2 regions of the Nocardiopsis sp. TNDT3 genome follow, and region 2 is predicted to be linked to the other one. Evidence: predicted binding sites of a transcription regulator. Region 2 holds the regulator's gene; the other holds the start of a gene.
The links. Region 2 encodes LexA, which represses DNA repair genes until DNA is damaged. Its sites were predicted from a motif close to TCGAACANNTGTTCGA; they were not measured.
Positions count from the first base shown of each region.

Region 1: a site for LexA is predicted at 1,787-1,802, ahead of ruvC (crossover junction endodeoxyribonuclease RuvC). Genes of this name have one in related genera too.

Region 1 covers NZ_QPFC01000099.1:1,614-5,014, reverse strand. The annotation lists gene DQW06_RS02840 (hypothetical protein) at 1-713, opposite strand, end outside; gene DQW06_RS02835 (NUDIX domain-containing protein) at 731-1,522, opposite strand; gene ruvC (crossover junction endodeoxyribonuclease RuvC) at 1,822-2,370, shown strand; gene ruvA (Holliday junction branch migration protein RuvA) at 2,421-3,041, shown strand; gene ruvB (Holliday junction branch migration DNA helicase RuvB) at 3,057-3,401, shown strand, end outside.
Region 2 covers NZ_QPFC01000765.1:6,603-10,003, forward strand. The annotation lists gene nrdR (transcriptional regulator NrdR) at 1-477, opposite strand, end outside; gene lexA (transcriptional repressor LexA) at 1,132-1,851, shown strand; gene DQW06_RS18910 (S9 family peptidase) at 1,960-3,048, shown strand; partial or broken gene DQW06_RS18915 (hypothetical protein) at 3,062-3,401, opposite strand, start outside.

The sequences.
Region 1 (3,401 bases), on a different contig from region 2:
ATCATCACGTGCTCGGGCACGACCGCGCCGTGCACGACCCCCGCCAGGGCGGCGTTGCCGACGGCGACCAGCAGCCGCCGCCACATCCACGCCGCGTCGCGCGGGTCGACGCCGTCGGGGTGGGCGCGGCGCACCTCGGCCAGCGTGTGGAAGCCGTGCAGCCGCCCCAGGACGTTGGCCCGCCGCTCCACGCCGGTGGCGGCGTCGCGGTGCTTGAAGGACTCCACCAGTTCGGGGACGAAGGCCCGGTAGCGCTCGTGGCCGTGCTCCCGGATGCGGCGCAGCGCGGTCGCCTCGGCCTCCAGCAGGTCGTTGTCGCGGGGTGCGCGGGGCAGTTTGAGCACCGCGTCGCGCCACTCCGGCGCCCGGTAGCGCACCGGGTGGAGGTCGGCGACGTCTCCGCGGGCCAGCCGCTCCCGGCCGATCCGGTAGGTGTGCGCGCCGGTGGCCAGGGTGAGGTCGTCCAGACGCAGGTCGCCCGCGGCCATCGCCCGGTACAGGTCCCACAGCTCCGAGAGCCGGGCGAAGGGGCCGGTGCCGCTTCCGGGCGGCGCCGTGTCGGGGTGCAGCGCGCGGGCCAGCTCGCGGTGGCGGGCCGTGGCCGCCGGGGGCACGCCGCCGTCCTCGGGCAGCGGGCCGAACAGTTCCACGGGGTCGCCCGCCAGGGCGACCTGGCGCTCGGCGTCCTCGAAGGCGGGGCCGGTGGCCGTCATCGGGCTCCTCTCGGGGGTCACTGCGTGCTCCGTAGCAGGGGAGGGTGCAGCAGGGCGGCGCCGCCCGCGCGGTAGAGCCGGGCACGCCGTCCGCCGCCCGCGCCGCCGCGCTCGGCGAGTTCCCCGGTGTCCTCCACGAACCCGGGGGCGGCGAGGATCTTGCGGTGGAAGTTGGCCGCGTGCAGGGACTGGCCCCACACGGCCTCGTACACCTCGCGCAGCGCCGTGATGGTGAAGGCGGGCGGCAGGAAGGCCGTGGCCAGCGGGGTGTACTCCAGCTTGGAGCGGGCGCGCTCGACGGCGTCGGCCAGGACGCGGCCGTGGTCGAAGGCCAGGTCGAGTCCGGCGCGGGCGCCGTCGCCGTGGCCGAGGTCGCGCCAGGGGATCCAGGCGGCCTCCTCGGTGTTCCGGCCGGTGTGCGGGTCGGGCAGGTCGGGGGCCAGCAGGACGTAGGCGACCGAGAAGACGCGCATGCGCGGATCCCGGTCCCGGGCGCCGTAGGTGCCCAGCTGCTCCAGGTGCAGCTCGGTGGGCAGCAGGGTCTTCTCCGAGAGCACGCGCAGGGCGGCGTCGGGCAGGTCGGGGTCGGCGGGGCCGTCCGGTCCGTCCTGGGCGCGGACGAACCCGCCCGGCAGCGCCCACCAGCCGCGCTGGGGGTGCGCGGCGCGCCGCGTCAGCAGCACGTGCGGCACGCCCGACCGGATGGTGAGGGCGACGACGTCGACGGTGACCGCGACCGGGGCGAACGCGTGCGGGTCGTAGTCGGCGAGGAACCGGCTCTCGCCCTCCTCGTCGCGCGGGTCGGCCACGTACGCCTCCAGTTGTTCTCACATCGAGTATTTCTCGAACTGAGAGCAACTTAGCACGCGTTCGGCGTCCCGTCCATCCCTTTTCTCCGAAAAGCGCGAAGGCGGCGCGCGGGCCCGGGTCGTGCGGCCGCGCCCGGTCGGGCGGCTACGCTCGCGACGGGGCGGTCCGCGGCCGCGGCGGGTTCCGGCCCGCCGGGCGCCCCCGGGGGCGGACACGCCCGGGCGGGCCGGAGGCGGACGTCGTCGCCCGCCGCTAGCATGTGGGCGAACGGACGTTCGAGAGGGCAGGGGTGAGGCGCGTGCGCGTGTTGGGGATCGACCCCGGGCTGACCCGGTGCGGTGTCGCCGCCGTCGAGGGCGCCATCGGCCGACCGCTCACCCTGCTCGGCGCCGACGCCGTGCGCACCAGCCCCGACACCGACCTGCCCCACCGGCTCGTGGGGATCGAGCGCGGCATCGAGGAGTGGCTGGACCGCTACCAGCCCGACGCCGTCGCCGTCGAGCGCGTCTTCGCCCAGCACAACCTCAGCACCGTCATGGGCACCGCCCAGGCCAGCGGCATCGCCCTGGTCTGCGCCGCCCGCCGCGGCCTGCCCGTGGCCATGCACACCCCCAGTGAGGCCAAGGCCGCCATCACCGGCAACGGCCGCGCCGACAAGGCGCAGGTCGGCACGATGGTGGCGCGTATCCTCGGACTCGACGGACCCCCCAAGCCCGCCGACGCGGCCGACGCCGTCGCCCTGGCCATCTGCCACATCTGGCGCGGCGGGGCCCAGGCCCGCGTCGCCCAGGCCCAGCAGGACTTCGCCCGCAAGGTGGAGCTGGCCCGCCGCACCCGCGGCCGCTAGCGCCCCGCCCCCAGGAAGGAGAGGGGCACCGTCCCCGGTGCCCACACCAGATGATCGCGTTCCTCACCGGCCGGGTGGCCGCACGCGGCGCGGGCACCGCCGTCATCGACGTCGGCGGGGTCGGCATGACCGTGCAGTGCACGCCCTCCGCGCTCTCGCGCCTGCACGTGGGCGAGACCGGGACCGTGGCCACCAGCCTCGTCGTGCGCGAGGAGTCCCTGACCCTGTTCGGGTTCGCCGACGACGACGAGAAGCACCTGTTCGAGCAGCTCCAGACCGCCTCCGGTGTCGGTCCCCGCCTGGCCCTGGCCATGCTCTCCGTCCACAGCCCCTCCAGCCTGCGCCACGCCGTGTCCACCGAGGACACCACCGCCCTCACCCGGGTGCCCGGCATCGGCAAGAAGGGCGCCCAGCGCATCGTCCTGGAACTGCGCGGCAAGCTCGACGCGCCCGTGCTCACCGACGGCACCCTGCCCGGGTCCGAGGCCGCCGGGACCGGCAGCGAGCCCAACGGCGCCTGGCGCGGACAGGTGGTCTCCGGCCTGGTCAACCTCGGCTGGTCGGCCAAGGACGCCGAGGCCGCCGCCTCCGCCGTGGCGGCCGAGGCCGAGCACACCGACGACGTCGCCGTCCTGCTGCGCAGCGCCCTGCGCAGGCTCAGCCGGGCCTAGGAAGGAGGAAACCCCGTGTACGACTTCCACGAGGAAGACCCCCGGGGCTCGGCCCCCGGCGGGCCCCCGCCCTACGAGCGCGACGCGGTCTCGCCCGACGCGGGCACGGACGAGCGCCAGATCGAGGGCGCCCTGCGCCCCCGCGCCCTGGACGAGTTCGTCGGCCAGGAACGCGTGCGCGAACAGCTCTCCCTGGTGCTGCACAGCGCCAAGCGGCGCAACCGGGCGCCCGACCACATCCTCATGTCCGGCGGCCCGGGCCTGGGCAAGACCACCCTGGCCATGATCATCGCCGCCGAGATGGGGGCCCCGCTGCGCATCACCTCGGGCCCGGCCATCGAGCGCTCCGGGGACCTGGCC
Region 2 (3,401 bases):
GCCGGTCCCGGCGCCCCCGTCGGTCTCGGCCTCTCGGTCCTGGCGCAGGCTGGCGATCTCGGCCTCGAAGTCGGAGAGGCTCTCGAAGCCCCGGTAGACGCTGGCGAAGTGCAGGTAGGCGACCTCGTCCAGGTCGCGCATCGGCCCCAGGATGGCCAGGCCGATCTCGTGGGCCGGTACCTCGGCCAGGCCGCGGCCGCGGATCTCCTCCTCGACCTGCTGGCCGAGCTTGGCCAGGGCGTCCTCGGAGACGGGGCGGCCCTGGCAGGCCCGGCGCACCCCGGCGATGATCTTGGTCCTGCTGAAGGGCTCGGTGACCCCCGAGCGCTTGGCCACCATCAGCAGGACGGTCTCCTGGGTGGTGAACCTGCGCTCGCAGACGGGGCAGGACCGGCGGCGTCGGATGGCCGCGCCGTCGTCGGTGGACCTGCTGTCGATCACCCGGGTGTCCGGATGGCGGCAGAACGGACAGTGCACCCTGGTTCACCTGCTTCTCTCACCGAACGACAACGCCTAGGTACCACTAAACCACAACTTCTGGGCAATCGCCCCTGTCGCCACACCAGATGTTGTGGTCGAACCTAGACTTCTTCCTGACCCGCCGCAACCCCGGCACGGGCGTGTCACGGACACGGCCGAACGGCCGCGCGGCATCGCGGTCCGCGGCGGCGGGACGGGGCGGGGAGGTCGGCGCGGGCGGATCGCTGCGGGGGCGGCCCGGCACCGCGCTCAAGGATAGCGTCGCCGCCCGGAGCCCCCGCGCCCCGGCGGCGGGCGTCGGAATCCCGGTGTCGCGGGGATTTCGGTCGAGCCTTCGCCCCGGGATAAGACCCCCGTGCCTGGCCGGAACCGCTGCCACGGACACGCGTTCGCGCATTCCGGGGACAACAGCGCGTGAACGCGTGTACACACGTAAGTGCAGGCCGGAAATTGTCCGCGAATACGCGCGACGGCAATTGTCCCCAGCCTCGAACGCTTGTTTGATATCACCGTGTGCAACGACTAAAGTTGACCTTGATTTCACACCGGTTTCGCCATCACGTGGACCCCCAGGTCGGCACGGTCGCGGACCGGGGGTGGCCAGTCACACAAGCAGGCCCTGACCGAACCGAATGCCGAGGAGGCCCGGCCGTGCCGGAGGAGAATCCCGGAACCGCAGACACCGCCACCGTTCTCGCACCAGCGGAGAACACGGGCGGGTCCACGCCCGAAGCCCCCAAACTCACCGCGCGCCAGCAGAGCGTGCTGAACTGCATCCAGCGCTATGTCCGGGAGCGGGGTTTCCCCCCGTCGATAAGGGAAATCGGGGAAGCGGTCGGCCTGTCCAGCCCGTCCAGCGTGGCGCACCAGCTCAAGGTCCTCCAGCGCAAGGGTTACCTGCACCGGGACCAGAACCGGCCGCGCGCGGTGGAGCTGCGCACGCCCGGGCGCGCCTCGGGGCGGACCCTGGTGCCCGAGGACATCGACCTCTCGCGCGCCGCCGCCGTGCCGCTGGTCGGCCGGATCGCCGCCGGTGGTCCGATCCTGGCCGAGGAGTCGGTGGAGGACGTGCTCGCCCTGCCGCGTCAGCTGGTGGGTGAGGGGCGCCTGTTCATGCTCACCGTGGTCGGCGACTCGATGACCGACGCCGCCATCACCGACGGCGACATGGTGGTGGTGCGCCAGCAGCAGGACGCCAACAACGGCGACATCGTGGCGGCGCTGCTCGACGAGGAGGCGACCGTCAAGGTACTGCGCCGCGAGGAGGGCGGCCACGTGTGGCTGATGCCGCGCAACGAGGCCTACGAGCCGATCAACGGCGACGACGCCACCATCCTCGGCAAGGTGGTCGCGGTCATGCGCCGCGTCTGAGGTCCCCGCGTACCCGCGTCTCCGGTCCCTCTCCCCTCGGAGGGATCGGGGGCGCTTCCCCCTGTGGACGACGCGGGGCCGACGGACGCGGGCCGCTAGGCTGAGGAGGTGTTCACACGTGCCTCCTCCCCCGCCGCCCGCTGGCGCACCGCACTGCTCGGTGCGGCGAGCGCCGTCCTGTTGACCGCCTCCTGCGCCCCCGCCGACGACGGGGCCGCCGAGGCGCCGGGGGTCGGCGGCGTCGATCGCGAGGTGGCCTTCGAGGGCGGCGGGCACGAGGTGTCCGGCACCTTCCGGATGCCCCAGGACGTCTCCGGTACCGTTCCGGGCGCGCTCATCATCTCCGGCAGCGGTCCCACCGACCGCGACGGCAACAGCTCCGTGCGCCCCGACGCCAACACCAACCAGAACCTGTCCCGGGTGCTCGCCGAGGTCGGGGTGGCCTCGCTGCGCTACGACAAGTACGGCAGCGGTGCGGACTTCGAGACGCCGGACCCCGGCGGCGAGGTCGCGCCGGTGGACCCGGTGATCTTCGACGAGCAGGTCGCGGCCGCCTACGAGGAGCTCGTCTCCCAGCCCGAGGTGGACCCCGAGCGGGTGGTCGTCGTCGGGCACAGCGAGGGCGCCCTGTACGCGCTGCGCGCCCACGATCTCATCGGCGCGGAGCACCCCTCCCCCGCGCTCGTGCTGGCCGCGCCTCCCGGTACGCGCTACCTCGACCTGATCGACCGCCAGCTCACCGAGCAGGCGCGTGCCGTCGAGGCCTCGGGCCAGGTGGAGGAGGGGCAGGTGGTCCAGCTCCTCTCGGACTCCCGCGCCGGACGGGCCGCGATCAGGTCCGGGCGTGCGCTCAGCGGGGTGGAGATGCCCAGTGGGGGCCTGGGCGTCTACACCCCGGTCAACGAGGACTTCCTGGCCTACATGGACGCCTTCGACCCCGTCGACCTGGCGGAGGACCTGCCCGGGGGCACCCCGGTGCTGGTGCTGTGGGGGGAGCGGGACGCGCAGGTCTCCCGGCAGGACGTGGACCGGCTGATGACCGGTCTGGACGGCGCGCGACGGGTGGACGTCCCCGACACCGACCACATCTTCCGCCGCTACCGGGACGAGCCCGGGGCCACGGTCCTGGACGAACAGCGCCCCTTCGCCGAGGAGGTCGCGCCCGCGCTGGAGGAGTTCCTGGGCACGGCCTGGTAACCGCGCCGGAGCCTCACTCGGGGATGGAGTCCGGCAGCGCCTCGGTCACGGACAGCGCGAACTCCTCGGCGCCCGCGACCATGCGCTCCCGGTCGCCCGGGTTCTGCGCGTCGTAGCTGGCCGCCAGGCTGTAACAGGTCTCCAGGTACAGGTTGGACACCCGGGCGCCGACGCAGGCGACCGTGTACGGGTCCTCCTGGACCCAGGCGACCGCCTCCTCGCCGACGCCTTCCAATTCCTGCGCGTCGTACTGGGAGGTGGTGGTGCGCAGGTTGTCGGCGGCCGTCGTGACACCGCCCGGGTCGGGGGCGGCCACGGCCACCAGCGTCGCGGTGGCCGGAACCCGTTCGCCG